DNA from 4 places in the Ruminococcus hominis genome. Region 3 is predicted to be linked to each of the others. Evidence: predicted binding sites of a transcription regulator. Region 3 holds the regulator's gene; each other region holds the start of a gene.
What was found. The regulator HrcA, encoded in region 3, represses chaperone genes, less so after heat shock. The targets are predictions, from matches to a motif close to TGTTAGCACTCNNNNNNNNNGAGTGCTAACA.
Positions count from the first base shown of each region.

Region 1: the regulator HrcA is predicted to act here: its motif matches at 6,588-6,618, upstream of H8S40_RS03920 (Hsp20/alpha crystallin family protein).
Region 2: the regulator HrcA is predicted to act here: its motif matches at 5,690-5,720, upstream of htpG (molecular chaperone HtpG).
Region 4: the regulator HrcA is predicted to act here: its motif matches at 4,445-4,475, upstream of H8S40_RS08765 (co-chaperone GroES).

Region 1 is NZ_JACOPE010000001.1:893,515-901,922, reverse strand. It holds gene H8S40_RS03945 (ABC transporter ATP-binding protein) at 1-990, opposite strand, end outside; gene H8S40_RS03940 (MarR family winged helix-turn-helix transcriptional regulator) at 987-1,445, opposite strand; gene H8S40_RS16290 (hypothetical protein) at 2,091-2,213, shown strand; gene H8S40_RS03935 (M20 family metallopeptidase) at 2,599-3,951, opposite strand; gene H8S40_RS03930 (SAM-dependent methyltransferase) at 4,070-4,675, opposite strand; gene H8S40_RS03925 (DnaJ C-terminal domain-containing protein) at 4,812-5,855, opposite strand; gene H8S40_RS03920 (Hsp20/alpha crystallin family protein) at 5,991-6,449, opposite strand; gene H8S40_RS03915 (ABC transporter ATP-binding protein) at 6,652-8,391, opposite strand; gene H8S40_RS03910 (ABC transporter ATP-binding protein) at 8,393-8,408, opposite strand, start outside.
Region 2 is NZ_JACOPE010000001.1:1,965,811-1,974,218, forward strand. It holds gene H8S40_RS08675 (WecB/TagA/CpsF family glycosyltransferase) at 1-537, opposite strand, end outside; gene H8S40_RS08680 (alpha/beta-type small acid-soluble spore protein) at 716-919, opposite strand; gene H8S40_RS08685 (PspC domain-containing protein) at 1,008-1,202, opposite strand; gene H8S40_RS08690 (DUF4097 family beta strand repeat-containing protein) at 1,245-2,069, opposite strand; gene H8S40_RS08695 (DUF1700 domain-containing protein) at 2,066-2,827, opposite strand; gene H8S40_RS08700 (PadR family transcriptional regulator) at 2,824-3,147, opposite strand; gene htpG (molecular chaperone HtpG) at 3,505-5,547, opposite strand; gene H8S40_RS08710 (CPBP family intramembrane glutamic endopeptidase) at 5,750-6,694, opposite strand; gene H8S40_RS08715 (alanyl-tRNA editing protein) at 6,687-7,877, opposite strand; gene argS (arginine--tRNA ligase) at 7,976-8,408, opposite strand, start outside.
Region 3 is NZ_JACOPE010000001.1:1,646,599-1,655,006, reverse strand. It holds gene H8S40_RS07365 (DNA internalization-related competence protein ComEC/Rec2) at 1-333, shown strand, start outside; gene holA (DNA polymerase III subunit delta) at 339-1,319, shown strand; gene lepA (translation elongation factor 4) at 1,389-3,203, shown strand; gene hemW (radical SAM family heme chaperone HemW) at 3,205-4,395, shown strand; gene hrcA (heat-inducible transcriptional repressor HrcA) at 4,607-5,662, shown strand; gene grpE (nucleotide exchange factor GrpE) at 5,680-6,315, shown strand; gene dnaK (molecular chaperone DnaK) at 6,365-8,230, shown strand.
Region 4 is NZ_JACOPE010000001.1:1,979,474-1,987,881, forward strand. It holds gene H8S40_RS08750 (peptidoglycan recognition protein family protein) at 1-625, opposite strand, end outside; gene guaB (IMP dehydrogenase) at 708-2,162, opposite strand; gene groL (chaperonin GroEL) at 2,420-4,045, opposite strand; gene H8S40_RS08765 (co-chaperone GroES) at 4,132-4,419, opposite strand; gene H8S40_RS08770 (hypothetical protein) at 4,541-4,852, opposite strand; gene codY (GTP-sensing pleiotropic transcriptional regulator CodY) at 4,964-5,743, opposite strand; gene topA (type I DNA topoisomerase) at 6,052-8,130, opposite strand; gene dprA (DNA-processing protein DprA) at 8,183-8,408, opposite strand, start outside.

The sequences.
Region 1 (8,408 bases), 750 kb from region 3:
TCCATCCGAAACTTCGTAAATCGGATTTTCCGGATTGTGGATATCTGTTGTTTCATTTAACACTTCTGCGATACGGCGCATGCTGGCCATACTCATTGAAATCATAACGAACACCATAGACAACATCATTAAACTCATCAAAATATTCATACAATATGCAAGAAGACTCATCAATTCTCCTGTCGTCAGAGAATCAACTACTATCATTTTTGCTCCAAACCAACTAATCAGAATGATACAGGTATATACCGTAAACATCATGATTGGAGCATTCCACACAACGTTCTTTTCTGCCTTTACAAAAATGTCATAAATATTTTTGCTCGCACGCTGAAATTTGCTTGTCTCCTGCTCTTCTCTTACATATGCTTTTACAACACGAATCGCAGATACATTTTCCTGAACAGATTCATTCAATGCATCGTATTTCGGAAATGCCTGCTGGAAATAAGCTGTTGCATGGCGAATAATGAAAAATAAAATGATTCCCAGAATTATAACAGCAACAAGATAAATACTTGCCAGTCTTACATTGATTGCAAATGCCATGACCATGGCGCAGATCATACTCGCCGGTGCCCTCATCATCATACGCAGAACCATCTGATATGCATTTTGTACGTTTGTCACATCTGTTGTCAGACGCGTAACCAATCCCGCTGTGCTGAAATGATCGATATTTGCAAATGAAAATGTCTGAATATGATCAAACATCGTATTTCTCAAATTCTTTGCAAATCCGGTAGAAGCTTTCGCACCATAACGCCCTCCTGCCATTCCCGCAACCAGACCTAATGCTGCCGCAACGATCATAATTCCACCAACCTTATAAATATGGTTGATGTCTCCGGTATTAACACCTTTATCAATGATCGACGCCATTAAAAATGGAATCAATGTTTCAAACAATACTTCCAGAATCATAAAAATTGGTGTCGCGATCGATGCTGCCTTATACTCTTTTACTTCTTTTAATAAAGTACGAATCATAGATTCTCTCCTTTCATTTTTTCAATATTACAATAAACCTTATTGATTACCTTCATAAATGCCTGGATTTCTTCTTCTGAAATTCCTTCTTCAAGATCTGCATCCATCTTTTGGAAAATCTCTCCAAGTTTTTCATGACTTAACTTTCCCTTTTCTGTCAACATAACTTTCTTTAATCTGGCATCAGTTTCTACCGAAGCACGGTACACCTGCCCTTTCTTTTCCAAAGCCTGAATGATATTTGTCACTCCCGAACGACATATTCCAAAATACTTCTCTATATCTTTCTGATAAATATCCTGCTCCTGATGCTCGTACAGATAACGCAATATCCATCCATGCATCAGTGTAGCCTCATCCAGCCCTTCGTCCTTTACACGCGTCTCTAACAATTTTGATATTGTCCTGTCCATTTTGTGTATTTGATGATTAACATGGATTTGTTCTTCACACAAATGTCTCTCCACCTTTCGTTCATGTTTAATCAATTTATTTGTTCAAAAAAGAACTGTTTATTTTTAAATTGTTCATTGTTGAACTGTTTATCTATAAACAAGTTTATCACAATTATTTTTGTATTGTCAAGAGGGAGTCAAGTTACTTTGGTTCATTAGATTGCTATTTAGTTCATTAAGTGGCAATACGTTCCTTACAAAAAATTGATATAAGAATTCTTGCTCAGATTCCATGAGCGGGAGACACATAAGAGCGTAAATTTTTGCTAAAAGCAAATGAATTTGAACTCAAACTTGCTGCTACGCAGCTTCAAACACGTTCGTTCAAATTCATTAACGCAAAAATTTACGCTCCAAGTGTCTCCAACGCTCACTCCATATTCGCTCGAATTTCTTATATCAATTTTTTTGTAAGTAATGTATTGGCTCAAGTTGTGAAGTAAATAGAACTCAAAGGATATCGAGCGACGATATCTGCGATAGAGGATTGAAGATGCAAAATTTTGATGGGAGCATCCGCAAAGCATTGAAAGAGCAAGTTGCGGATGCGTAATTTTACTGGGGAGCATCTTCACGTTATCGAAAATGTGAGATGTAGATGCAAAATTTGCAAAGGAAGTATCTTTAAATCCCAGAAAAGGCAAGATGCAGATGCAATTGTACATGACAGGCAGGATTAAAAGTATCTGCAAGTTCAAAGAAAAGCAAGTTGCAGATACATTGATTCCAAAAAGAGCATCTGCAACAATGAATATCAAAGCCTTGTAGATACATCGGTCTAAAAAAGAGCATCTGCAATAACGAATATCAAGGGCTTGCAGATACAACAGTTACAAAAAAAATCATCTACCTGTTTCTATTACGGTACACCACAGAGCACTGCTCTTTAATTCATTTGATTTGCGATAAAGTACAGAGAAAAAATATTGGATATGAATTTCTGTGAATACAAAGGAAGCGATTGGAAATACTAAAAGGCCAGAATTTTACGTTAGAGCTTAGAAACTTGCTGTTTGAGGGCACAGCTCGAATTGCTGGTTTCTAAGCTCTGCTTTTAGTAATAATTCTGACCTTTATGTATTTCCCGCTCATGGAATCTGAGCAAGAATTCTTATATCAATTTTTTGTAAGGAACGTATTGCCACCTAATGAACTAAATAGCAAGCAAATTCTTAATTGCCTCCATATAAATCAGCACAGTTTCCTCCATCTCAGAAACAAGAATAAATTCATCCGCACCATGAATACGATAATCCATACCAACCTTCTCCGGTCCAAATGCAATTATATTTTTTAATGATTTTGCATAAGTTCCACCGCCGATTACCATTGGTTCATTCTCTGTATCTCCAGTCACATCTACATATGCTTTATATAAAGCATTTACAAGTGGTGATTCTCTTGGATAAAATAATGGATCTCCGATTTCTAATATCTCAATACGTCCATTTTCGTCTTCTAATTTGTCTTCGCACATTTTACGGACATCTTCTGCCTTCAATGTCACCGGTACTCGGATATCAATTGTGCATGAAATAACACCATCTTCTGTCTTAACTATTCCATTACAAAATGTCAAATCACCATACTGATCTGCTATTTTCAGTCCTACACCTGCGCCATCACATGCAGTACCGATATGTGTATTATAGAATTTTACAAAATCATCTTCAAAACCTGCTTTTTCAAGACACTCACATGTCACGCCTGCTGCATTTACCCCAAGAGTTGGGGTACTTGCATGTGCCGGTACTCCTTTTGCATAAATGCTGATTTCTCCATTTTCTTCTGTCAATTTATATTCCTGGAGTTTTGTTTCAGCAAATGTTTTCTCAAGTTTTTCTTTCAGACCGGCTTCACTTGGAATCACTGTTGTGCATGTATCACATACAGCATTTGAAACAAATCCACCATTCATGGAAATGATTTTTGTATTTTTAGAATACGCCATCATAGCCATGTGTCCTTTTTCACCATGGATACATGGATAGCTTGCATCCGGAGTAAATCCACAGGATAATTCTTCTGCGACCTCATTATAGTGCTCCATACATTTTGATCCATTTTCTTCATTACATCCCATAATGAGACGGACACGTTTATTCATTTTAATTCCAGAATCACGCAACAATTTCATTGCATAAAGTGCCTCTATAACCGGACCTTTGTCATCTGTTGTTCCACGTCCATATACATAATCTCCATCTCTTGTAAGCTTAAATGGATCATAATTCCAGTCTCCACCTACCGGAACAATATCAAGATGTCCTGCGATTCCGATGATTTCTTCGCCCTCTCCCATCTCTGCATATCCACAATAATTGTCCAGATTTACTGTTTTAAATCCAAGCTCTTCCGCAATCTTAAGCCCTTCTTCCAGAGCTTTTGCAGGTCCCTCGCCAAATGGTTTTCCTTCCTCTGGTGTCCCCAGCTGAGAATCAATTGCTACCAATCTCCCCATATTTTCCAACATTTCTTCTGTCAATGCATGAATTTTTTCTTTCATTTCTCTATTCCTTTCTACTTGTATTTTCCCCTTTGAATTGCAAATATTTTTTATTATAACAAATATCCACATGCTTTACAATTTCCGGCAACATTTTCAACACAAATCCATTATTTTTCTACTCATTTCCTATCTCGAAAATCATAATTCGTTCACGTTTATTGTTTCCTTCAAACAAATCCATACACTCGATCTCGTCAACAAATGTCAATTCATCTACCGTCATCAGATACGCAATATACTCATCTGACGGATAGTAGAAAAACAACAACATTTGTCTTGGTTCTGCATAATATGATTGAATAATTCGAGCTATTACATTTCTCAATATTTCTATTGAAAATGGATTGAAGAAAAACATCCTGTCTTCTTGTTTTTCTAATGAATATGTTTCTGCTTTTTGAAGTAAAAATTCGGTTCTTGAGCCGGAAACGGCAGTGTCTTGATTATTGCAGGCATCTTTGTAAATCCGTTCATCATATTCTATTCCGACACTTTTACATCTTGTCTGATAAGATAAGAAAAAATCAACCCTGCCCTTTCCACAACCATAATCGATCACGCAATTATTTTTCTTGATATACCCGCTGTTTGCCAGTCTCTCAAGTACACAATATGGCGTAGGTTCATACGGATAGCAATGTTGGTCTGCTTTTGTATCATCTCTGCCACTTGTTTTTATTTTTAACAATTTATCCCAATTATACTCATTTATATTCGACATTTTTATTTATTTCCTTTGTGTAAAATGGAAAGGCTTTTGTATAAAGTAAAAAAAGACCTTACACGCTCTGCCTTTATCGTAAATATTATAGCATAGTGTAAAGTCTCTTTCTATTATCCGCGTGTACTATTTTTTATCACGCACACGCTCTCTGATATTCTTTTAATTTTTCTTTTGCTTCTTGATTCAAATATTTCGGCACTTGAATTTCCACTGTGACATACTGATCTCCATGCACGGATGCATTTTTCATGGAAACAATTCCTTTTCCTCTTAATCGAATCTTGCTTCCTGACTGTGTTCCTTCTTTAATCTTGCACATCACATCGCCATACAACGTGTGTACTCTTGCTTCGCCTCCGAATACTGCTGTTGTATATGGAATTTGTATCGTTGTATAAACATCCAAACCTTTTCGTTCATATCCCGGTTTATTGGCAACTGTCACTTTCAAGAACAAATCTCCGGCTTCGCCGCCCTGAAATCCCGGCTGTCCTTTTCCTCGAAGCCGTACACTTTTTCCGGTATCAATACCGGCCGGAATGTGTACTTTTAACGACTGACTGCTTCCATTTGATGGATTTTGTAATGTAATTATCTTATCACAGCCAAATGCTGCCTCATCAAATCCTACTGTTACATCTGCGTGGATATCAGAACCTTTTTGTGGTGCATTTTGATAATATTGCCCGCCAAAGCCTTTGCTTCCGCCACTTCCAAAGCCTTTGAAACCACCGGTACTTCCGCTTCTAAAACTGCCAAAACCTTTGCCGCTTTCATCACCATGGAAGATATTTCCAAACATATCATCAAAAATGTCTCCCATGTCACTGCTGTTGAAATGATATTCGTGATAAGCGCCATTCGCATCTTGATATGCTCCGCTGTAAGAGCCGCCAAAACCAGAACCATAATTTCCTGCATTACCTTGATATGCTCCATTTGGTGTACTTCCGTCAAATGCTGCATGACCAAACTGATCATACATTTTTTTCTTTTCTTCGTCACTTAATACATTGTACGCTTCTGTAACTTCTTTGAATTTCTGTTCTGCTTCTTTATTTCCCGCATTCGTATCAGGATGATATTTTTTTGCAAGCTTCCTATAAGCTTTCTTGATCTCTGAGGCACTTGCACTTCTACTAACCCCTAATACATCATAATAATCCCTCTTTGCCATTCATATCACCTCCTGATATTTTTTCAAAGCATTGCCTTAACAGCATCTATCAACTTATTTCAAATCAACAACACATAAAATTTTCCTCTTATTTAGAAAAAGCTCCCCAGGACTTCCCAGGGAGCTCTTTTTATCCTATCCCTCAATGGTTACAAAGTGGTTTGCTTCCACTTCTTTCTTCTCCTCTTTCTTCGGGATATCGAGTGTCAAAATACCATTCTCAAATTTTCCATGAATATCATTCTCTGTAACATCTTTACCTACATAGAATGTACGGCTTGTGCTTCCTGAATAACGTTCCTGTCTGAGGTATTTTCCTTTTTTCTCTTTCTCGTCTTTTTCAAGACCTTTCTCTGCGCTGATAGTCAAATAACCATCTTTCAATTCTACCTGAATCTGATCTTTCTTGAATCCCGGTAAATCTACTACCAATTCATATCCATCATCATGTTCTTTAATATCTGTTTTCATTACATGTGCTGCATGTTTTCCATACAACTTTTTCTCTACATCCGGGAATGAAAAATTCATCCAGTTATCCCAATCGTTCCAATCATTTAAAAAACTTTCTCCAAAAATACTAGGTCTTAACATAAGTCATCTCTCCTTTTTTTGAATCCATATATGTTAGCACTTTTGATTTGCAAAAGTGTTGTATTCTTGAACTTTCGGATCTGAGGCTTTCTCTTTTATTTCCCTCTTCCTTTGTTCTAGTTGTACTATAGCACCTGTTATTAGCACTGTCAAGAGTTGAGTGCTAATTATTTTGTGAAGATTTTGTGAACGCCTTGATTTCTCAGTGCACCAGTTTCCAACTTACCGCCTGCTGCCTTGCATCCACAAATCTCTTATAAATACCTTCCTGCTTCATTAGTTGCTCATGTATTCCCTGCTGCACAATTCGTCCTTTGTCAACAACCACAATCTGGTCTGCATGTCTAACTGTTTTTAATCTGTGGGCAATCATAATAATCGTTTTTTCCTTTGTAAGTGCATCTACTGCATCCATCAGCTCCTTTTCATTCTCCGGATCAACATTTGCCGTTGCTTCATCCAATATGACGATTGGCGCATCCTTCATAATCGCTCTGGCTATCGAAATACGCTGCTTCTCACCACCGGAAAGTGTGGCTCCTCCTTCTCCGATCACTGTGTCATATCCATTCGGAAGTTTGCTGATGAAATCATGACAACATGCTTTCTTCGCCGCTTCCACCACTTCCTCATGACTTGCATCCTGGCGTCCGAATTTAATATTATTCTCAATGGTGTCTGCAAACAAATACACCGACTGAAACACAAATGAGAAATTACTCATCAGACTGTTCATGCTGTAGTCTTTTACATTCACACCTCCAAGTGTCACTTCCCCGGAATCCACATCCCAGAACCTGGCAATCAGATTGCAAAGTGTTGATTTTCCTCCACCAGATGGTCCAACGATTGCTGTCGTCGTTTTCTGCGGAATAGAGAGCGATATATCATCAATGATCTTCCGTTTGTCATAAGAAAACGAAACATTAGAAAGTCTGATATCGTAATTTTCCGGCTGAATCTCTTTGCCGTCGATATCCATGGTATCCAGCTCCAATATTGCATTTGCTTTATCTACACATACACTTACCACATGTAAAAGAGATGAATAATTTCCTGCACATTCCAGACTGGCATAAAGCATAAATGCTGAAATTGTCATACCGATCGCATAGACCGCACTCATAGTTCCATTAATATAAAAATATGCACTGCAAGCCACGATCACAGCACCTGTAATTTTTGTTATCACACTTTGCAGAAAATGATAGGGCACAAACAGCATTTCCATCTTTGTATTGATCTTTTCACATGCTTCATTTGCATCATTTAATCTTTTCGCCTGTTTCCCAAGCAAGTTATATGATTTAACTTCTGATATTCCCTGCAGATACTCCATGATCTGGTTTACAAGCTCCGTATCGCATACCACTTTTTGCTCTGAATCTTTTTTACCCGCATTCTGCATCACAGAATTGACCCCAAAGAAAATAAGTACTCCTGCTGCAGCTATCAGTCCGATTCTCCAGTCAAAAATAAACAGCATAAGAATGATCATTGATGTTTCCAGAATTCCCTGCATTGTCAGCATAACCACTCTCGCAGCCACATCGCCAAGTATTTCCATTGTATTGGTTGTAATGGAAGAAATTTCCCCGATACTATTGGAATTGAAATACCCCATCGGCAGATATCGCAGATGTTCTGCAATCTTGATTCTCATAAAAGCACTTGCATTATATCCTCCCTCTGTCTGAAGCACTGTAGAGTATCTCTTGCAGATTACATCGACTACAATTGCAAGAACCATAATCGCAACGGAGCCTCCAATATATTTTCCTGTCGGTTTCTCACTCAGCAGACCAATCAGTATGTACATAATAGCCGGAATCTTCATTGCTGAGGCAAGATCCTCTATGAGTCCGATCACTATCGACAGTTTAAATTTATTGCCATTTTCTCTGCCTGAAAAACGAAAGAATTTTGCCAGAATCCCAAACATATCATTCTCCCTCCTTC
Region 2 (8,408 bases), 320 kb from region 3:
TAAAAGTGCTTTACTCTCTGCAATAAATTTTTCCTGCCATGGATAAGATAATCCCGATAATATGCAGTCCGGCTCTACACCATTAATCATATTAATCACTGCTTCTTTACTTCCACTTTGAGCCGAGATTACTGCTTCTCCAACAAATTGTATTCCTTTTCGGTAAGTTTCGATTCGTTCTTTTAATAATTTGCTCGCTTTTTCATCTTCTGTAAGCAAAAAAACTTTCTTTTTATTTTTCACTAAATACCTAAAAAACAATCTGACGAATGTGTTATTCTCCAAATCCTGTATTGCATTCTGATCCGTCACCTCTGCGCTTTCTAAAATTTCACGCTCTGACGGAAGTAATAAATCGACAGACTGTAATGCTTGTTTCCATTCAGCATCATCTTGTCCTTTTAACAATACTTCCATTGGAATAAGTTCAATTGTACTGACACTTTCCCCTCCCATATACCGCATCACTTGCCTCATTGCCTTTTTTGCAGTCAGCAGGTTCAGTTCAATGTCAAAAACATTTATCTTTTCTTCCATTTTCCCACCTATTTTTTCAAGTCAAACGCATGTGATTCCTCACAAAGCGATTATCTCAGTCGTACAATTGTACCAAAAACACTTTCCAATTTCAACTATTTTTATCAATTTTATCTCTTCAACGCAATATATTCATAGTTTTTTCATTTGATTTTCTTCAATTTTTCACATTTTCTTTTTACTTTTTATTTTCGTTCTTTTGCTTTTCTTCCCTTCTTCGCTTCGTGATCAAGCCACCAATTCTGCCTGTTTCTTTAGATGATAATGATTTCCATCCTGATTCCATTACTTTGTCTAGAAGGCCTAATTCTTCAGCAATTTCGTATTTCAGTTTTTCATCTTCTTCTAAGCATTTTAGATCTATCGTTTCTTTTTTCATCATGGATACCCCTTTCTTTTTTTCAGAGTATACCCATAAATGCAAAAAGACATTCTACATGAATGCCTTTTCTCATGATTCTATATTCTTTCTAGAAAGCAGACGGCTCATCTGGAATGATCACAGCTGCAATAAAATACGCTAATACACCTGTTCCGAAACTGCATGCAGCCAGAAGCACCATTCCTAATCGAACCAATGTTGGGTCGATATTAAAGTATTCTCCTACACCTCCACATACACCACATAACATTCTGCTTTCTTTTGATCGATATAATTTTTTCATGATATGTTCTCCTCTTCATATTATATTTGTATAAATCACTTGCTACTTTTGAAATTTCACCTGAACCTGACCGATTCCACATTCTATATATAATTCTTTTTTTGCTCCATCACGAGAAATCTCTGTACCTGAACCAATCCCACCACATGACCTGCCTCCTACAGTAACTTCTCCCAGAGAGCTTTCCACTTGGTACTTATATTCGTCCTCTCTTCCTTTTGCCTGATAAATGATACTTCCGACTCCACATTCAACTTCTGTTGATTCTGCTTCGCCTGCAATCTGCATTTCTCCTGCTCCACACTGAAATTCTGCACAATTTGAAACAAATTGTTCTATCTTTGCCTGACCGGCTCCTACTTCTACCTTTAATTCTTCAACTTGTATCTGACTGATATATAAGCTTCCAGCTCCCACCGAAATATCTGCTTCTTGTAATGAACGAGATGGAACTTTTATTCTTATCGTTGCCTTTGTATTATCTGACAATAATTTCTTAATTCTTTTTGAATCTCCCAATTCTATCTCTAATGAAGACTCGTCTGTCGTATAAGAGATTTCATTTAAAACATTGTCCGGAATATCAACCGTTTCTACTGTCAAATATCTGCCATCATACTCTTCGAGCTGTACATTCACCTGCGATACATCTACGTCCAGCTCTTTTATTCCATAAAATGTCTGCTGTTCTTCTCCTTTTATTTCCAAGTCATTTTCCGCTTCAAAGGTTATATAATCAAAATCCCTATCTTTTACAATACTTCTAAAAAATGAACCGCCTAATATCACACCGACAATACAACAAATCACTCCGATTGCAGCAAGGCTGCCACAAATCGCCCAGAATATCTTCCATTGCTTTTTCATACATTACCCACCGCCTTTCCTCGATAAAATGGCCATCTGCAAATATTAACAAAAATTCGAAATATTGCTGGATACATAACCATACACAATCTTACAGTTGCAACCGTTGCCACCAGACCAAGTGCCAACATAATCAATCCGACACCAACCATTATCATCGCCGATGGGAATCCAACTGCTGCCACGATTCCAAGTACAGCTACTGCGATTCCGGCTATTCCAATCCCCACTGATGCGACCACCAGACCTGCAAAGACTGCAAATGCCGCTATCACAAGTCCCAATACAGCAGCTACAATTCCTATTCCAACCGGAACCACAACCGGTGCACCAACCAGGATAATTGCAATGATCAAGATGATTTTTAATGTCTTGCTCGTCCATGGTTTCTGCCCTTGTCCCATGTTATTATAAGAACTATGATAATCCTGCTCTCCAAAAGCTTCATTATATGAATAGGTGTCCCCTTCTTTTGTCCGCGGGCTTCTTGCGGCAGGTGTTGCTTTTTCCTCAAATCGTTCATCCTGAAATCCAGATTCTGTAAATTCACCATTCTGTTCACTTCCTGGTTCCAGATTCAGACATATAGTTGAGGCAACCTTCTGCGGAGTACCTAGTTCCTCTATTACCTGCTGCTCATTCTCAGCTCCTGCATCATCAAAATAATCTTCATAATATTGCAGTGCTTCTACTCTTTCTTCTTCTGATATTCCTATGAGCAGTTGGCTTAATTCTTCCATAAATTGTTTGCGGTTCATACTCCCACACCCCCTTCAAATATATCCTGTATCTTGCTAGAATAGTTCTTCCATTCAATTTTATATAAATTAAGCTGTGCCATTCCCTTTTCCGTTACTTTATAATAACGTCGGTTTCTTCCGTCATAACTCTTATCGTATACTTCCAGACATTCATCTTTCTGCAGTCTCCTGAGCACCGGATATAAAGTAGATTCCGATACATCAATTGCTTTACGTACATCCTGTGTAATCTTATAACCATAAGTACCCTCAGTTTCTCTTGACACAACAGCAAGAACAATCGCGTCCAATAAGGCAGCACCTGTGTTAAATACCATTCCATCACCTCATTTATGTATCATATTATTCTATTTGTAATATTATTTCTTTTCCAATATTATATGTCATATAATATTGTTTGTCAACTAGGTTTGTTAATAAGAAAACTCTTCCTATTCAAGAATGCCTCTGCATTCTTGCTGCGAGATGCGCAGAAGAAGTATGTCATGCAATCCTGCCGGAGGCTATATCAGATGAGGGATTGACTCCCACCACTGATACTGATTTGTTACTCGCCACCTACAGAGGTGGGAGTCATCTCACATCTGATATATAAAAAGAGAGCAACCTCCACCAAGAATATTCTTAACAGAAATTGCTCTCTTCTATATACAGGATGTCCCTGTCACTTCATTTTATTTTGTCAAAAGCATCATAATCTCATTGCTTCTCTGTACAAATGCTGTCATCTCTTCCGGATTTAATGGCTTATGAGCCAGCATTGCCAGGTCATAGAGCTGTTTACAAATAATTGATACATTTTTGCTTCTCTTATGCTCTACAACAAATTTAACCAATGGATGATTTGCATTTAAAATCAGTGTTGCCTGTGTTCCAAACATACTTGGATCCATGCCACTCATTCCATACATCTTCATCATCTCTGCCATACGTCTGGATTCTTCTGACAGTACAGCCATCGATGCCACATTATCATCTTTGAGTTTTTCTACTTTAACATCCAGCTTATCATTTCCAAGCTCTTTACGGAAAATCTCTACGATACTGTCCGATGTCTTCTGGAATTCTTCTTTCTCATCTTCAGATACTTCATCTTTCAAAGACTCATGTACATCGGCATCAATTCTCATAAATTTCACATCTTCATGTTTCTGCTCCAGATAAGTAATGAATGCAGAATCAATATTATGTGTCAGCAGAATCGCATCCTGTCCCTGTTCTTTAAACATGTTGATATACTGGCTCTGCTGTTGTTCGTCTGTTACATAATAAACAGTAGTTTTTTCTTTTTCAGCCTGTTCAGAATTCTCTGCTGCGTCAGTTCCTTCTGTTGTCTCAGTCTTTGTCTCTTCAGTTTCAGCATCTTCTTTTTTATTTGCCTTAATGCAATCTTCCAAAGTCAGATATTTGTGTTCCAAGTCTTTGTAAAGAATGGAATCTTTTACTTTACTACCGAATTTTTCATCTTTTAAGCATCCAAACTTGATGAATGGGCTGATATCATCCCAGTATTTCTCATAATTTTCTCTGTCAGTCTTGAACATTCCGTTCAGCTTATCTGCAACCTTCTTAGAAATGTAATCTGCGACTTTATTTACAAATCCGTCATTCTGCAGTGCACTACGCGATACGTTCAATGGTAAATCAGGACAATCAATCACACCCTTCAATACCATTAAGAATTCAGGAATCACTTCTTTAATATTGTCTGCGATAAAGACCTGATTGTTATACAATTTGATCTTTCCTTCAATTGAGTCATACTCTGTATTAATCTTAGGGAAATACAAAATTCCTTTTAAGTTAAATGGATAATCCATATTCAAATGAATCCAGAATAATGGTTCTTTGTAATCCATAAATACTTTTCTATAGAAATCAATGTAATCTTCTTTTGTACATTCGCTTGGATTCTTTGTCCACAATGGGTGAATATCACTGATTGAAACAGGACGTTTTACAATTTTTGCTTTCTGTTTTGCTTCGCCCTCTTCCCCTTCTTTCGGCTCTTCTGTGATATGCTCAACTACTTCATCTGTGTCCAGAACATCCGCCTCATCGATTGTCTCGTACTCCGGTTCTGCATTCGCTTTGCTTAAAAAAATTTCTACCGGCATAAATGAACAGTATTTCTCCAACACTTCTCTTACACGATATTCATTCGCAAATTCAAGACAATCTTCATTCAAAAACAGTGTGATCTCTGTTCCGACTTCCTGCTTATTTCCATCCTGCATCTCGTACTCTGTACCGCCTTCGCTTACCCAGTGTACAGCAGTTGCATCATTCTGATAAGAAAGTGTATCGATATGTACCTCATCTGCAACCATGAATGCTGAATAGAATCCCAGACCAAAATGTCCGATCATCTCATCTTCTGTTGTTTTATCCTTATATTTCTCAAGGAATTGTGTAGCACCAGAAAATGCAATCTGTGTAATATATTTTTCAACTTCCTCAGCTGTCATACCAAGACCATTGTCAATAAATTTTAATGTTTTCTCTTCTGGATTTACAATCACTTGAATTTTTGCTTTATAATTATCTGGAAGTTCATATTCTCCCATCATATCAAGCTTTTTCAATTTTGTGATTGCATCGCATCCGTTCGACACAAGCTCACGCACAAAGATATCGTGATCTGAATATACCCATTTCTTTATAATCGGGAAAATATTTTCGCTGTCAATTGATAAACTACCTTTCTTCATTGTCATAGTAAACACTCCTCTTTTATAAATCATTTTACTGTTAATCTGAAGTTAATTGGATGATACCATCTGCAATTCTTCTGTAAGCAGTATCATTTTTACCATCTAAAGAGTATTCTAATACGAGAATGACCAAAAGTCAACAACTTTTTAGCACTCAATTCAAACGAGTGCTAACATTTTCTATATTCAATTAATTCACACTATATTAACGGAACATATCCAGATTCGGTTTCTGGGAATCATCTGATTTATCAGACGGTTGTTCCGGTTTAAGACCTGTATCCATTCTCTGGATCATTGTGAACATCACTGCTGCCACAAATGTACATATAACAACGGTAACGCCAAGTATCTCCGGGCTTTTTGCAAAACCATTAAAGATTCCCGTGTTCGTTCCTATTACTGCCGTCAAATTGGCAATCATATGTGTAAACACCGGTGCTTTAAATGAACCATATTTATCATAAACATACGCTAAAACCAATCCCAACACAAGTGCATTTACCATCTGTATTGCATTGCTGTGCATAAACGAGAACAAAATGGCGGAAAACATTGCCGCCCTCAAAAATGGAGTTTTTGTCCGCATTCTTTTATAAATAATCCCACGGAATAACAATTCCTCCATAATTGGCACCAGAATACTCAATCCGACAATCTGAAGCCAAAATTTCGAATTATAAAATATTGCCGACGTATTTTGAAAACTACTATTTCCTGACACTAATTGCACCATATAAGATAAACAACTCACGCCAATATTATATGCAACTGCAAACACTAACAAAAATATATATTTAGACCAGGTTGCTTTCTCTGGCATCTGTGCATTTTCTTCTTTTTCTCGTTTACGATCTTTAAAATAGAAAACAGAGCAGGCAAAAATGGAACAGATTGCTTTTACACACTGTATCTCAAGTGCATATTTTAATTCTAACTTCATGGCAAGTAATGAACACTGTTGCATTGCCATTGTCATAGCATCTGCACTCCCTGTATCAATTCCACTTATCACCTTCGCAAATTCATCTACATTTCCTATTACCAGTACACACGCTGTCCCGATACTAACACAGATTCCTACAATCCAGTAAACAAACAGTGGGCCAAATACGTACCAAAACGGATTTTTTATCGGCTTATTATTCATTTCTCAAAGCCTCTCCTTTCTCTTGTATCCACCCTCTCAAGCTCTCTTCATCTCCAAATAGTGAACCTTGCACCATCTCTGGTTTTCCGCCGCCTCTTCCTCGAAACTGCGAATTCAGTTCTTTTACCAATAATCTCATATCCAATGTTTTGCTTCCAATCACATAGCGATATGACAACATTCCTTCTTCTGATGTTTCCGGCTGTCTGTTAAACACAGCACAAATATCATGTTGTTTTTCTAATACCTGATTCATTAAAAATCGTGGTCCTTCCCCATCCAGACCTTCTTCGAATAAACAGACTATCTTCTGAGTCGGATCTACTTCTTTCACTTTGTACTCCAACAACATTTTTTTCTGTCTGTCCAACTCTTGTTTTAATGCGTTATTTTCTTCTTTTAAACGTTCCACTGCCTCGGCCGTTTCATTCTCTTTTGCACAGAGACTTGCAGATATCTGCCTTGTTGCTGATAATTTTTTCCTATAATCGCAAAGTGCCCGAAAACCACAGAGCATCGTAATTCTCACGCCGCCTTTATAACGCTGTGCATTTGTCAGTTTAATCTGTCCGATCTCTCCTGTTGTTTTTACATGTGGTGCACAACATGCACATACATCATATCCTGGTATCGTCACAATCCTAATCTGACCTTCAATTTCAATTTTACTTCGATAAGCAATATTTTCTAATTCTTCTTTTGATGGATATGTAACCTGTACTTCCAGATTTTTTACAACTGCTTCATTCGCTTTCCACTCAATTTCCGCCAGTTCCTCTTTTGAAATTTCCCCATCAAAATCCATCGTACAGGAATCATCTCCCAAATGAAATCCTACATTGTTATATCCAAATCTTGCATGCACAAGCCCGGATATAATATGTTCTCCTGTATGTTGCTGCATCTTTTCAAAACGTTCCTGCCAGTCAATTTTTCCTTCCACAACATCTCCCGCTTCAAACGGATGCGAAGTATAATGCCACACATCGCCTTGCTTTTCCTGAACATCATGCACTTCATATTCATTCAAAGTTCCATGGTCAGCATATTGTCCTCCGCCTTCCGGGAAAAATGCCGTGCGATCCAAACGGATTTTATAATTTTCTCCATCCTTGCAACACTCTTGTACAATTGCCTGAAACATCTGCATATGACTGTCTTTGTAAAATAATTTTTCCGTCATTCTTTTCTCCATTTCACAACAGCCCTTCCCATATATAGGAAAGGGCTGTTATTTGTTGTTTATAGAATTCGTTTATACAAACATTTTCTTCTTATTGTTTACATTCTTTCCGGTGCTTCAAAGCCTAATAAATCAATACATGTCTCCAGCACATCTTTTGTAAGCTTTAACAATGCGATATAGCCGGCTTTCTTCTGAGCATCTTCTTCTGCCAAAATCTTTGTCTCATGATAAAATTTATTAAATGCGTTTGCCACATCATAAATATATGCACAAATTTTATGTGGTGCGATTTCTGCATAAACATTGTTAATCATTTCATTGAATTTTGCAATCTCAAGCATCAAAGCTTTTTCAGACTCATTTGTTGCTTCCTGAAGTTTCAAATCTTCAATGATACCGCCATCCTGCTGATATTTACCAAGAATTGATTTAATACGTACAATCGTATACAAAATGTACGGACCAGTATTTCCCTCAAATGAAGTAAATCTATCCACATCAAACACATAGTCTTTAGAGGCCTGATTT
Region 3 (8,408 bases):
CTATTTACAGGGGATTTAGAAGGAGAAGGAGAAACACAATTAATCGAGAGCGGAAGTTTAAGAAAGTATGATATATTAAAAATTGCACATCATGGTTCGAAAAATTCTACACCTGAAAAGTTCCTGGAAATAACTTCTCCCTCCGTTGTGTTAATCTCAGCAGGAGTAAGGAATCGATACGGGCATCCACATCAAGAAACTCTTGAACGATTAAATAAGGAAAAACGTACTATCTATAATACACAACATCAAGGAGCAATACATATAAAAACAAATGGAAAAAACTTGAGAATAAATGTTTTGCAAAAAGTAGGTATTTCCGATATAATATAGAAGTTATGAAAAGCTTAAATGAAGATTTAAAAACAGGACAATTTAAACAAATATATCTCTTATATGGGGAAGAAGCATATTTAAAAAAACAATACCGGGCTCGCCTTACAAAAGCATTGCTTCCAGAAGGCGACACGATGAATTTTGCACATTTTGAAGGAAAAGGAGTGGATGTTAAATCCGTGATTGATTTATCTGAAACATTACCTTTTTTTGCCGAAAGAAGATTAATCGTATTTGACAATACCGGCTTTTTTAAAAGTGCAGGTGCAGATCTGGCAGATTATATAAAAGAAATGCCCGATACCACATACTATATCTTTGTCGAAGATGAGGTAGATAAAAGAAGTAAACTGTTTAAGGCAGTAAAATCAAAAGGCCGTGTTGTCGAACTCCCATTTCAGGATGAAAATACGTTAAAACGTTGGGTCGCAGGAAAGATTCGAAATGAAAACAAACAGGTTACAGAGCAGACGATAATTTATTTTTTAAATAAAGTCGGAACAGATATGGAAAATATCACAAAAGAACTGGAAAAATTATTCAGTTATACTATGGAGAAAACAGACATTACAAAAGAAGATGTCGATGCAATCTGTGTTACACAAATTGCCAATCATATTTTTGATATGGTCAATGCAGTGGCTGAAAAGCAACAAAAAAAAGCCTTGGATTTATACTACGAATTGCTTGCATTAAAAGAGCCCCCTATGCGAATCCTTTTTCTGATGACCAGACAATATCGTATATTGTTTCAGGTAAAACATTTGGCAAATAAAGGATATAGCAAAAAGGAAATTGCATCAAAAACAGGGTTACATCCATTTGCAGTTGGAAAATATATGGATCAGGCAAAATATTTTAAGACATCTGAACTAAGAATGGTTATGGAATACAGTGCAGATATCGAACAACGTGTAAAAACAGGATTGTTAACGGATAATCTGGCAGTGGAGTTGTTTATAATAAAATATTCATCAAAATAATTGTATTAATAAAAGAATATAACTGCGACATCATATTTTACAAAATAAATAAAATTTGGAGGAAGAAAAGTGTCAGGAATAGAACAAAGTAAAATTCGTAATTTTTGCATTATTGCACATATAGATCATGGAAAATCTACGTTGGCAGATCGTATTATTGAAAAAACAGGTCTTTTAACAGATCGTGAGATGCAGGCACAGGTTTTGGATAATATGGATTTGGAGCGTGAACGCGGTATTACGATCAAGGCACAGACCGTCCGAACAGTATACAAGGCAAAGGATGGGGAAGAATATATCTTCAATTTGATTGATACACCGGGGCATGTGGATTTCAACTATGAAGTGTCTCGAAGTCTGGCAGCTTGCGATGGTGCTATTTTGGTTGTAGATGCAGCACAGGGAGTAGAAGCACAGACATTGGCAAATGTATATCTTGCACTGGATCATGATCTTGATGTTGTGCCGGTTATTAATAAAATTGATCTTCCGAGTGCAGAGCCGGAGAGGGTAAAAGAAGAAATAGAAGATGTAATTGGAATTGAAGCTGAAGATGCACCTTTGATTTCAGCAAAGACAGGTCTTAATGTAGAGGATGTTTTAGAAGCAATTGTTGAGAAAATACCAGCCCCGGTAGGTGATGCCAAGGCACCTTTACAGGCCTTGATCTTTGATTCTGTATATGATTCTTATCGTGGAGTTATTGTATTTTGCCGAATCAAAGAAGGTAGTGTGCGAAAAGGTACTCCGATTAAGATGATGGCTACAGGAGCTGTGGCCGATGTAGTTGAAGTCGGGTATTTTGGTGCAGGTCAGTTCATCCCTTGCGATGAACTGGAAGCCGGAATGGTTGGATATATTACAGCCAGCTTGAAAAATGTTAAAGATACTCGTGTTGGAGATACTATTACAAATGCGCAAAATCCATGTGCAGAACCTTTGCCAGGTTATAAGAAAGTAAATCCAATGGTATATTGTGGGCTCTATCCTTCTGATGGAGCAAAATATCCTGATTTGAGAGATGCATTGGAAAAGTTGCAGTTAAATGATGCAGCATTACAATTTGAACCGGAAACGTCTATTGCGTTAGGTTTTGGATTCCGTTGTGGTTTCTTGGGATTACTTCATCTGGAAATTATCCAGGAGCGTTTAGAAAGAGAGTACAATCTGGATTTGGTTACAACAGCACCGAGTGTAATCTATAAAGTGCATAAGACAAATGGTGATTTAATAGAACTCACAAATCCAACGAACCTGCCGGATCCGTCTGAGATCGACTATATGGAAGAACCAATTGTAAAAGCTGAAATAATGGTAACTTCTGAATTTATAGGCGCAATTATGGATTTATGTCAAGAACGCCGCGGTGTATATCAGGGAATGGAATACATTGAAGAAAAACGAGCTGTATTAACGTATCACCTTCCACTTAATGAAATTATTTATGATTTCTTTGATGCATTAAAATCTCGTTCCAGAGGCTATGCATCTTTTGATTATGAAATGTTAGGATATGAGCGTTCAGAACTTGTCAAATTGGATATTCTTATTAATAAAGAAGAAGTGGATGCACTTTCATTTATTATCCATAGTTCTAATGCATATGAACGTGGACGCAAAATGTGTGAGAAATTGAAGCAGGAAATTCCAAGACAAATGTTTGAAATCCCGATTCAGGCAGCGATTGGTGGAAAAGTAATTGCCAGAGAAACCGTTAAAGCAATGCGAAAAGATGTTCTTGCTAAATGTTATGGTGGTGATATCTCACGTAAGAAAAAACTTCTCGAAAAACAAAAAGAAGGTAAGAAGAGAATGCGTCAAGTCGGAAATGTAGATATCCCACAAAAAGCATTTATGAGTGTATTGAAATTAGATGAAGATTAATATGAAGAGAGAATTAGAATTATATCTCCATATACCATTTTGTGTAAGAAAGTGTAATTATTGCGATTTCTTTTCTGCAAGTGGAACAAAAGAAGAATTAAATGCTTATGTTCAGGCTTTATGTAAAGAAATTAATCGTTATAAAGATTTTGCAAAAGAATATATAGTAAAGACGGTTTTCCTCGGAGGAGGAACACCGTCTCTTTTGACAGCAGATCAGATGAAACTAATTTTTGAAAATCTAAATCAAATTTTTACCATCGATCCTGTTGCAGAAATTACAATGGAGATGAATCCAGGAACTGTAAACATTGAAAAATTAAGAAGCTATAAACAGGCAGGTATCAATCGTGTGAGTATCGGATTGCAATCAACAGAAAATAAAGAATTGAAAATGTTGGGAAGAATTCATACTTACGAAGATTTTTTAAATACATGGGAAGCTGTTGAACAAGTAGGATTTAAGAATAGAAATATTGATCTGATGTCAGCACTTCCTGGACAGACTTTAAAAAGCTGGGAAAATACACTGAGAAAAATTCTAACACTTAACCCTGAACACATTTCTGCATATAGTTTGATATTAGAAGAAGGAACGAACTTTTATGAGTGGTATTGTAAAGGTCAATTTGATGCGGGTGACTGGAAACTTCCTTCCGAAGATGATGAATATACAATGGGAGAGATGACCATTCAAATGTTAGAAAGTTGTGGAATGCACCGCTACGAGATATCCAATTATGCATATCCGGGAAAAGAGTGTCGGCATAATCTTGGATACTGGGACAGAGTGGAATATCTTGGAATTGGTGCTGGTGCAGCCTCTCTGATTTCCATTCAAAATAAAAATACTTCAGAAATACAAGAACAAATCCGTTTCAATCATGTTAAGAATCGAGATAAATATATTCAAACCATTAATCAAAAACAAGCGATTGAAATAGAACATGAATACTTAACATTAGAAAATCAAATGGAAGAATTTATGTATTTGGGATTGAGAAAAACAGCTGGAATTTCAAAAAATAAGTTTCACAAGTTTTTTGGTAAAGAAATTGGGGAAGTTTATGGAAATATAATAAAAAGGTTGGAAGAAGATGAATTGATAATAAGTAAAGAAGATAATCTCATGCTTACTCACAGAGGAATGGATATCAGCAATTATGTATTATCTGAATTTTTACTTTCATAAAATCAAATACTAATAAAAGTAAGAAAAACTTTGATTGTTTATGTCAGAGTTTTTTCTTTTTTATAGAAATATATAATAAATTTTTATTTCTATAAAAAAATGATAAACAGTGTTGACAAACGGAAATCAAGGTGCTATCTTATTACTTGTAAGGTGTTAGCACTCAAATAAGTGGAGTGCTAATAGCGAAGAGAGAGGAGGTTTTAAGAAGATGGATATAGAATTAACAGATAGACAACATATTATACTTAAAGCAATTATCCAGAATTATCTTGAAACCGGAGAGCCGGTAGGTTCAAGAACTCTTTCGAAATCAACCGACTTGAATTTAAGTTCAGCAACAATTCGAAACGAGATGGCAGATTTAGAGGATATGGGATATATTTTCCAACCACATACTTCTGCCGGAAGAATTCCTTCGGATAAAGGATATCGGTTATATGTAGATATGTTGATGGCCGATAAGGAACAAGAATTATCAGATTTGAAAAATGTTGTTTTAGAAAAATCTGATAAGGTTGATAAAGTATTAAAACAAGCAGCGAGAGTACTTGCAAATAATACAAATTATGCAACCATGATTTCTGCTCCGATCAACCATAAGAATACATTGAAATTCATTCAATTATCACAGGTGGATCCAGAACAGATTGTTGCAGTTATTGTAATGACGGGAAATGTAATCAAAAACAAGATTATCGAAGTTGATGAAGAGTTAGGCAATGAGACGATGCTAAAGTTGAATATGCTTCTGAACACTTCCCTCAATGGCATGTCTATTGAGGAAATTAACCTTGGGCTGATCGCCAGATTAAAAGATCAGGCAGGTATTCACAGTAAAGTAATCAGCGATGTGCTGGATGCTGTTGCAGATATTATTCATGTAGAAGATGATATGGAAATTTATACATGTGGTGCGACAAATATTTTTAAGTATCCGGAATTAAGCGATAAACAGAGTGCACAGGAAATAATAAGTGCCTTTGAGGAAAAACAACAGCTTGCAGAACTGGTTACAGAAACTCTTTCAAATGAAGAGAATACAGGAATACAGGTTTATATTGGCGATGAAACTCCAGTCAAGACAATGAAAGATTGCAGTGTTGTAACAGCTACTTATGAGCTAGGTGAAGGAATGCGTGGAACAATCGGTATTATTGGTCCGAAGCGTATGGATTATGAACATGTAATGAAAACATTGCAGACATTGAAGAATGAACTGGACACTTTAAATCGTAGAGATTTAAGCGAACGGGATATAGAATAAAATTGGTGGAGGAAAAAATGAGTCAGGAAGATATGGTAAAAGAAGCAGTAGAAGAGGCAAAAGCAAAAGCCACACAAACTGTTGAGGAAGAATCTGAAGAGGTAACAGAAGAGGCTGTTGAAGCTGATGGATCCGAAGAAGAAATTTTAGAAGATGAAGCATTAGAAGAGACAGAAAAATCTGAGAAAAAATTATTTGGTAAAAAGAACAAGAAAGACAAGAAAGACGAAAAAATTGAAGAATTAACAGATCGTCTCACTCGTCAAATGGCTGAGTTTGATAACTTCCGCAAGCGTACAGATAAAGAGAAAAAACAGATGTACGAAATAGGAGCGAAAGATATCATAGATAAAATTCTTCCAGTCGTGGACAATTTTGAACGCGGACTGGCAGCTGTGCCAGAGGAAGAAAAATCACATCCTTTCATGGAAGGGATGGATAAAATTTACAAACAGTTAATGACAACGCTCGGTGAAGCAGGCGTAAAACCAATCGAGGCTGTTGGTCAGGAATTCAATCCTGATTTTCACAATGCAGTTATGCACGTAGAAGATGAGGAAGTCGGCGAGAATATCGTCGTGGAAGAGTTCCAGAAGGGTTACACATATCGTGACAGTGTTGTAAGACACAGCATGGTAAAAGTGGCAAATTAGAAGTAGTAAATCAGTAAATTTAGAATGATAAATTAGGAGGACAAATATCATGGGAAAAATTATTGGTATTGACTTAGGTACAACAAACAGTTGTGTTGCCGTAATGGAAGGTGGTCAGCCAACTGTTATCGCAAATACAGAGGGAGCAAGAACAACACCTTCTGTTGTTGCATTTACAAAAACAGGAGAACGTCTTGTTGGTGAACCTGCAAAACGTCAGGCTGTAACAAATGCAGACAAAACTATCTCTTCAATCAAACGAGAGATGGGTACAGATTACAAAGTAACAATTGATGACAAAAAGTATTCTCCACAGGAGATTTCTGCAATGATTCTTCAGAAACTGAAAGCTGATGCAGAAGGATATCTTGGAGAAAAAGTAACAGAGGCTGTTATCACAGTACCTGCTTACTTTAACGATGCTCAGCGTCAGGCTACAAAAGATGCCGGTAAAATTGCAGGACTTGATGTTAAACGTATTATCAACGAGCCTACAGCAGCAGCACTTGCTTATGGTCTTGATAACGAAAAAGAGCAGAAAATCATGGTATACGATTTAGGTGGTGGTACATTCGATGTATCTATCATCGAGATTGGTGATGGAGTTATTGAAGTATTATCTACAGCCGGAAATAACAGACTTGGTGGAGATGATTTCGACCAGAAGATTACAGACTATATGCTTGCTGATTTTAAAGCAAAAGAAGGGGTAGACTTATCTACAGATAAGATGGCACTTCAGAGATTAAGAGAAGCAGCAGAGAAGGCAAAAAAAGAGCTTTCTTCAGCTACAACAACAAATATTAACCTTCCTTTTATTACAGCAACAGCAGAAGGTCCAAAACATTTTGATATGAATCTTACAAGAGCTAAATTTGACGAACTAACTCGTGATTTAGTTGAAAAAACAGCTGAACCTGTACGTCGTGCACTTTCCGATGCAGGAATCACAGCTTCTGAATTAGGTCAGGTTCTTCTTGTAGGTGGATCTACTCGTATTCCAGCAGTACAGGAAGAAGTAAAACGTCTGACAGGTAAAGAGCCAAGCAAATCTCTGAACCCAGATGAATGTGTAGCACTTGGTGCTTCTGTTCAGGGAGGTAAGCTTGCAGGAGATGCTGGCGCAGGAGATATCCTTCTTCTTGATGTAACTCCATTGTCATTGTCAATCGAAACAATGGGTGGTGTTGCTACAAGATTGATTGAGCGTAATACAACAATTCCAACAAAGAAGAGTCAGATTTTCTCTACAGCAGCAGACAATCAGACAGCCGTAGATATCAACGTTGTACAGGGTGAAAGACAGTTCGCAAGAGATAATAAATCACTCGGACAGTTCCGACTGGATGGAATTCCTCCGGCTCCACGTGGAATCCCACAGATTGAAGTTACATTCGATATTGATGCAAATGGTATTGTTAATGTATCTGCAAAAGATCTTGGAACTGGAAAAGAACAGCATATTACAATTACAGCAGGCTCTAATATGTCAGATGCTGATATCGATAAAGCTGTAAAAGAAGCAGCTGAGTTTGAAGCACAGGATAAGAAACGTAAAGAAGCTATCGACACAAGAAATGAAGCTGATTCTATGGTATTCCAGACAGAAAAAGCGATTAAAGAAGTCGGAGACAAATTAGATGCAACTGATAAAGCAGCTGTAGAAGCTGATTGTCAGGCATTGAAAGATTTGCTTGCTAAATCTACTCCAGAAGAGACTACAGATGAGCAGGTAGCAGAAATTAAAGCTGCAAAAGATAAATTGATGGAAAGCGCTCAGAAGCTCTTTACAAAGATGTATGAACAGACAGCTGGTCAGGCAGGTCCACAGGCAGGCCCTACACCAGAAGCAGGTCCGGCTCCTGAAGGATTCCAGGGTGACGATGTTGTAGATGGAGATTATAAAGAAGTTTAATAAAATGTATGACACATTTAAATAAACACATTGTGTTACTGTTTACAGATTTTGTAGACAGTAACACTTTATCTACGAAACCGGTCAAATGGTTTCGTAGATTTTCACGTTGCAATTTGTTGTAGTTTGTGGTAGATTGTAAACGTTTATGTAACTTAGTAAGAGAAATGAAAGGTAG
Region 4 (8,408 bases), 330 kb from region 3:
TCGGACATATTTTTCCTGTAACGTCATAATGTCGGATCACATTTTCCTGTGTAAGTCCATATTTTTCACATAAAAAAGCAGTCAACTGTACTACTGATTTATATGTCTCGTCATTAAATTTCCCGGTTTCATCCGGATGACAGCATTCTATTGATACCGTATCATGATTTCTCTCATTTGAGGCATATGCAATCTCCCAAGTCGGCACACATTGTACAATTTCTCCCTCAAGCCCCACTACAAAATGACTGCTGACGGATGTTTCATGACTATCTTTTAATCCATTGAAATAATCCCGATTCTGCTGTGCCGTGCTCCCGGGGTTTGCTGTATAATGAATTACAATTCCGGTGATTGGATCTGACTCAATCCCCGGTCTGGAATATTCATTAATATCTAAAAGCTGTACATCAATATCTGGTTGAGATGCATCCACATCCAAATGACCCTGTCGTTCCCTCCCATATCTTCTTTGCATGATTCCTATTCCAAGAATCACTATAAGTAAAATCACCCCGATGATCACCAGTTTTTTCGTTCGGTTTCTTCTAGATTTTCTATAATATTTTTTAATTGAATGATTTGATTTTCTTTTTTTCTTCTGCATGTACTTATCATAACACATTTTATGAGTTTTTCCTACAAATGAAAAAGGTCAGTATGATTTTAAAAACATTTCATACTGACCAATATTTAAACTTTTTATGCTACTGTTCTACACTATAGTTTGGTGCTTCTTTTGTAATATGAATATCATGTGGATGACTTTCTTTTAATGAAGCAGCTGAAATCTTCACAAACTGTCCATTTTCTTTCAGTTCTTCAATTGTAGCAGTTCCGCAATATCCCATACCAGAACGAAGTCCGCCCATGAGCTGGAATACAGTATCTTCTACTAATCCTTTATATGCCACACGGCCTTCTACACCTTCTGGAACTAATTTCTTTGCATTCTCCTGGAAATAACGGTCTTTGCTTCCATTCTCCATAGCAGAAATAGAACCCATGCCACGATATACTTTATATTTTCTTCCCTGATATAATTCAAATGTTCCTGGGCTTTCATCACATCCGGCAAAGATGCTTCCCATCATACATACATTTGCTCCGGCTGCAATTGCTTTTGTCATATCTCCTGAGAACTTGATACCTCCGTCAGCAATAATCGGAACTCCGTATTCTTTTGCCACTTCGTAACAATCCATAACAGCAGTAATCTGTGGAACACCGATTCCCGCAACAACACGTGTTGTACAAATAGATCCAGGTCCGATACCAACTTTAACAGCATCTACACCAGCTTCGATTAATGCTCTTGTTGCTGCTCCTGTTGCAACATTACCTGCGATAACCTGAAGATCTGGATATTTTTCTTTAACCATACGAACTGTCTTGATTACGTTTGCAGAATGTCCGTGTGCTGAATCCATAACGACCACATCTACTTTTGCTTTCACAAGAGCCTCTACTCTCTCCAGGCAATTTGCTGTGATACCGATTGCAGCACCGCAAAGAAGTCTTCCCTGAGAATCTTTTGCTGATAATGGGTATTTAATCTGTTTTTCAATATCTTTAATTGTAACAAGTCCTTTCAGATTGCCCTCTGCATCTACAATTGGAAGTTTCTCTTTTCTTGCTTTTGCAAGGATTTTCTTTGCTTCCTCCAATGTAATTCCTTCTGGTGCTGTAACAAGACCTTCTGATGTCATAGACTCTTTAATCTTTTTAGAGAAGTCTTCTTCGAATTTTAAATCACGATTTGTAATAATACCTACAAGCTTTCTTCCTTCTGTAATTGGAACACCTGAAATACGGTATTTTGCCATCAGATCATTCGCATCTGCCAATGTATGTTCCGGTGAAAGATAAAATGGATCTGTAATAACTCCGTTCTCTGATCTCTTTACCTTATCAACCTCTTCTGCCTGCTGCTCAATGCTCATGTTCTTATGAATGATACCGATTCCTCCCTGACGAGCCATTGCAATTGCCATGCGATGTTCTGTAACAGTATCCATACCTGCACTCATCATTGGAATATTCAGTTTAATTTTTTTTGTTAAATGTGTTGATAAATCTACTTGATTTGGAATCACTTCCGAGTATGCCGGAACCAGCAGCACATCATCAAATGTAATTCCTTCTCCAATAATTTTACCCATGATTATCTTCCTCTCTTTCTCCAAACGTAAATATTGTCGTAAATATTTATCTGATATACTACAAAAATTAAGTATACTTGTCAAGAGTAATCTCGCACCAAAATTTGAATTATTTGTTCTTTATTTTATACCCATTATTTTTGCTAATATTCTTTTATAACCCTATCTATTAAACCTGTCAAAATCACTTCCTGATATGCCGAAAAAGAGCCCGGTACGTTGTACCGGGCTCTTCTCTATTTTCAATAGAATGTTTATTACATCATACCCATTCCGCCTGCTCCACCAGCTGGCATTGCAGGAGTATCTTCTTTAATTGTTGAAACAACAGACTCTGTTGTTAATAATGTAGATGCTACACTTGTTGCATTCTGTAATGCACTTCTTGTAACTTTAGCCGGATCCAGAATTCCTTCTTTTACCATATCTACATACTCTTCTTTATATGCATCAAATCCAACTCCTGGCTCTGATTCTCTAACTTTATTAATTATAACAGATCCTTCCAGTCCTGCATTATGTGCAATGTGGAACAATGGTGCTTCCAGTGCTTTCAGAATAATCTGAGCACCTGTTTTCTCATCGCCTTCCAATTCATCGGCAAGTTTTGCAACTTCTTTTGAAGCGTGGATGTATGCAGAACCACCTCCTGCGATAATTCCCTCTTCAACAGCTGCTCTTGTCGCATTCAAAGCATCTTCCATACGAAGCTTTGCTTCTTTCATCTCTGTCTCTGTTGCAGCACCAACACGGATTACAGCTACTCCACCTGCCAGTTTTGCAAGTCTTTCCTGTAATTTTTCGCGATCGAAATCTGATGTTGTCTCATCGATTGCTTTCTTAATCTGTTCAACTCTTCCGCTGATAGCTTCTTTATCTCCACAGCCATCTACGATAACTGTATTCTCTTTCTGAACTTTTACAGATTTTGCACGTCCAAGCTGATCCATTGTAGCCTCTTTAAGATCCATACCGAGTTCTTCTGAAATCACCTGACCACCTGTCAAAATAGCGATATCCTGAAGCATTTCTTTTCTTCTGTCACCATATCCCGGTGCTTTTACAGCTACTACATTAAATGTTCCACGCAATTTATTTACGATCAATGTTGTAAGTGCTTCTCCTTCGATATCTTCAGCAATGATCAAAAGTCTTGCTCCTGACTGAACAATCTGTTCCAAAACAGGAAGGATATCCTGAATATTAGAAATCTTCTTGTCTGTAATTAAAATATATGGATCATCCAGAACTGCTTCCATCTTCTCCATATCTGTTGCCATGTAAGCTGAAATATAGCCACGGTCGAACTGCATACCTTCCACAAGGTCAAGCTCTGTCTGCATTGTTTTAGATTCTTCGATTGTAATAACTCCATCGTTAGAAACTTTTTCCATTGCATCTGCTACCATCTGTCCGACAGACTCATCTCCTGAAGATACCGCTGCAACTCTTGCAATCTGCTCTTTGCTTGTTACTTTGCTGCTCATATCTGCAATTGCTTCTACAGCTTTGTCTGTTGCTTTTTTCATACCTTTACGAAGTACGATTGGGTTAGCACCTGCTGCCAGGTTCTTCATTCCTGCATTAACCATTGCCTGTGCGAGAACTGTTGCTGTTGTTGTACCATCTCCTGCCACATCATTTGTTCTCGCAGCAACTTCTCTGATAAGCTGTGCTCCCATGTTCTCAAATCCATCTTCAAGTTCAATTTCTTTTGCAATTGTAACACCATCATTCGTAATCAGTGGTGCTCCAAAAGATTTATCCAATACTACGTTTCTTCCTTTTGGTCCGATTGTTACTCTTACTGTATCAGCAAGTTTGTTCACACCTGCTTCTAATGCCGCTCTGGCTTCTGCACCATATTTAATTTCTTTTGCCATGATATAACTCCTCCAATTCTATCTTGCAAATTCTGCTTCTCATTTTAAAAAGCGGATACTGTTCTCCGCCTTTTTATTCTTCTATATTATGCCTCAACGATTGCTAAGATATCGCTCTGTTTTACAACGATATATTTCTCGCCTTCCAGCTCTACGTCTGTTCCTGCATATTTAGAGTAAATAACTTTATCTCCGACTTTCACCTGCATTGTTACTTCTTTTCCATCTATATTACCGCCAGGTCCGACTGCAATTACTTCTGCTTCCTGTGGTTTTTCTTTTGCCTGTCCAGGTAATACAATACCAGACTTTGTTGTTTCCTCTGCTTCTAACTGCTTCAATACAATTTTATCACCTAATGGTACTAATTTCATTGTAATTCCTCCTTAAAAAGCTATTTATTAGCACTCATTTCTCTCGAGTGCTAACCCATGAATATAAAATAACACTCTGCTAACTATTTGTCAACAGAGTTTATAAATTTTTTATCTATATTTATTTGTTCTTTCTGTCTAAAACATAAAACCCGTTTTCAATCCGAAATACCAGTATATTACCGTTTTCTGACTGATAACGTTCTTTTACTACTCCACTGCAGGATAGCAGTTCTGTTCTGGTTGAAATATAACACTGATATTTTGCATCAAGTGAAATTGCTTTAAGATCGTTCTCTCTCAATTTCAAATAAATATAATCTTCTTCCATATCGTAGCGGAACACCTGACAACGATGTGTTGCATCATCAAATACTCCATCCGCCGAAATTGTTTTTATCATTTGCAGCGCAACTGCATTTCCTTCGTACATTTTCGGTCCTCCTTTATATTATTCTACACCTTTAAAAATTATGAATGGATCTTTTTTCTGAAAACGAAAGGGCATCAGAATACTGATACCCTTTCTGGTTGAACTTTCAAATTACATTCTTTCTTTTTTAATCTTCTCTAATTCTGTGAATACATAATCATTCAACACTTTGATATAAGTACCTTTCATTCCTGAAGAACGCGATTCAATAACTCCTGCACTTTCAAATTTGCGCAATGCATTTACGATTACTGATCTTGTGATTCCGACGCGATCTGCAATCTTACTTGCCACAAGGATTCCTTCTGTTCCATTCAATTCATCAAAAATGTGAACAATTGCCTCAAGCTCTGAGAAAGATAATGTACTGATCGCAGACTGAACAATATGCTCTTTTCTTGTCTCTTCTGCGCTTTCCTCATTAACTGAACGAAGCATCTCAAGTCCGACTACCGCTGTTCCGTACTCACTCAAAATAATGTCGTCAATCTCATATCCTTCATTTTGCTTGTAGATAAATAACGTTCCAAGACGCTCTCCTGCAATGTCGATTGGTGTGATAATTGCCTGATAGCCTTTCACAACATCCCCTGAAAATCCAAGAGTCTCAAGATTGACGTTCTCTTTTGTAGATAAAATGCTAAGCAAACGTTCATTCAGCATCTTATCGATATGAGCGCCCACACGTTCTTCCAATAATTCTTTGATTTCTTTTACATTGACTGATTTACTTGTACCTAAAACTTTTCCTTTTTTACTTACAACCAGTACATTCGAATCAAGAATTTCTGTCATGACAGCGCAAATATCATTGAATACAACCTTGCTCGAATTATTGTTATGCAATAATTTATTGATTTTTCTTGTTTTATCTAATAACTGTACACTCATCATTTTCCTCCATGTCCGAATTGTATGTACAACTCATATTAAATCACCATATAAGGGTATATTATCATACAATTCCTAACTTTTCAATCAAAGTGCTCATATTTCTTTTGAATATTTCATTCAAGTCGAACGTCCGTGAGACTTGGCGCGTGATTCTGGTCAGCGAAGCTGACATATTCCTATCAGAATCACTGCGCATCCTCGCGGAGCGTTTATCTCAGTCGGAGATTGGACTCCCACTGAGACAAGTTTGCTATTATTCACCACCTAAAGAAGTGGGAGTCTTCTCGACTTAGATAAACTTTTTATTATGCGTTCTCTTTTTCAATCGTCTCTACGTATCCGCATTTTTCATCGGCACAAACCAGCTTATTTCCCTTTTCAACCATGTATCCTCCACATTTCGGACACTTCTTTTTCGATGGTTTCTGCCAAGACATAAATTCACATTCCGGATTATTCTCACATCCGTAGTAACGTCTTCCTTTTTTCGTTTTTCTGATTACAACTTCCTTGCCGCAAACAGGACACGGAACTCCAATCTTCTCAAGATATGGTTTTGTATTTCTACATTCCGGGAATCCGGGACATGCGAGGAACTTTCCATGTGGTCCATATTTTACAACCATATTACGTCCACACTCTTCGCATATCACATCTGTAACTTCATCTTCAATCTTAACACTCTCCAGTTCCTTTTCTGCAATTTGAACTGCTTCATCCAAATCCGGATAGAAATTACGGATTACTTCTTTCCATGCGACCTTTCCTTCTTCTACCATATCCAGAAGCCCTTCCATATTTGCTGTAAAGCTCACATCCACAATACTTGGGAAGGACTGCTTCATGATATTATTTACAACCTCTCCGATTTCTGTCATATACAGGTTTCTGCCCTCTTTTGTAACATATCGTCTTGCAATGATCGTTGAAATTGTCGGTGCATACGTACTTGGTCGTCCAATTCCCTGCTCCTCCAATACCTTTACAAGAGATGCTTCTGTATAATGTGCCGGTGGCTGTGTGAAATGTTGTTTTGTTTCATCCTCTTTCTTTGTAAGAACAGATTCTGTACTCAATCCGTTCACAAGAACATTACTTACTTCCTTTTCTTCATCAGCCTCTGTATAAACTGTGCGGAATCCTTCAAACACACATCTTGATGTAGATACTGTAAATACATACTTTGCCGCACCGATTTTTACAGAAGTTGTTTCAAACACTGCTGGTTTCATTCTACTTGCAGTAAAACGTTTCCAAATCAACTGATATAATCTAAACTGATCTCTTGTCAAAGAGTCTTTCAATGATGCTGGTGTTCTTGTAATATCAGAAGGTCGGATTGCTTCATGCGCATCTTGAATCTTCTTACCTGTCTTTTTCTCTGTACTGCCTTCCGTTACAAACTCACTGCCATAAGTCTCTGAAATATAACTTCTTGCTGCTGCATCTGCTTCCTCTGAAATTCGTGTTGAATCTGTACGCAGATAGGTAATGACACCGACTGTTCCATTCCCTTTGACATCAATTCCTTCATACAACTGCTGTGCAATACGCATTGTCTTCTGTGTTGCAAAATTTAACACCTTTGATGCTTCCTGCTGCAATGTACTTGTTGTAAATGGCAGAGGTGCTTTTCTTGAACGCTCCCCTGTCTTTATATCTGTCACTTTATATTCTGCATTCTCCAGCTCTTTCAAAATCTGATTCATCTCTTCCTCTGAATGAATCGTTATTTTTTTGTCAACCGTTCCATAAAATTTTGCAGTCAATGGACGTTTTTCACCTTTTACTTTTAAAATTGTATCCAATGTCCAATATTCTTCCGGAATAAATGCATTAATCTCATCTTCACGATCTGCAATAATACGCAGTGCAACAGACTGTACTCGACCTGCGCTCAAGCCTCTCTTCACTTTTGCCCAAAGCAGTGGACTGATCTTGTATCCAACCATACGGTCCAATGCACGACGTGCCTGCTGTGCATCCACAAGATCCATATCAATCTCTCTTGGAGCTTTTAATGATGCTTTGACTGCATTTTTTGTGATCTCATTAAATGTAATACGACGCATCTTCTTGTCGTCCAATTTTAACGCCGCTGCAAGATGCCAGGAAATAGCTTCTCCCTCACGGTCCGGGTCAGTTGCAAGAAACACTTTATCAGCCTTTTTTGCTTCCTTTCTCAGATTTGCAAGAATATCTCCTTTTCCTCTGATCGTAATATATTTCGGTTCATAATCATTCTCCACATCGATACCGAGCTGACTCTTTGGGAGATCCCTTACATGTCCATTTGAAGCTGCCACTGTGTAATTGCTTCCTAAAAATTTCTTGATTGTTTTTACTTTTGCAGGTGACTCCACAATAACAAGATAATGTGCCATAAAAACATTTTCCTCCATTATAGGCAGAATTTCTGCCATTCATCTAGCTTTCTCATACTTTTATATAATAATTTTTTGATATTTCCCGAATTAAGCCTTGTATCTGTAATGCACTCAAAATTTGAAAAACGATAGAAACCTGTAGTCCTGTTTCCTCCATAATTTGATTCGCACTTTTAGGATAAAGACCAACTGAACTATACACCAAATTTTCCTTTGTTTCAAGCACTTTTTTCTTTTCTTGTTCTTTTTCTTTAAATTCGACACTTTCTGCTACA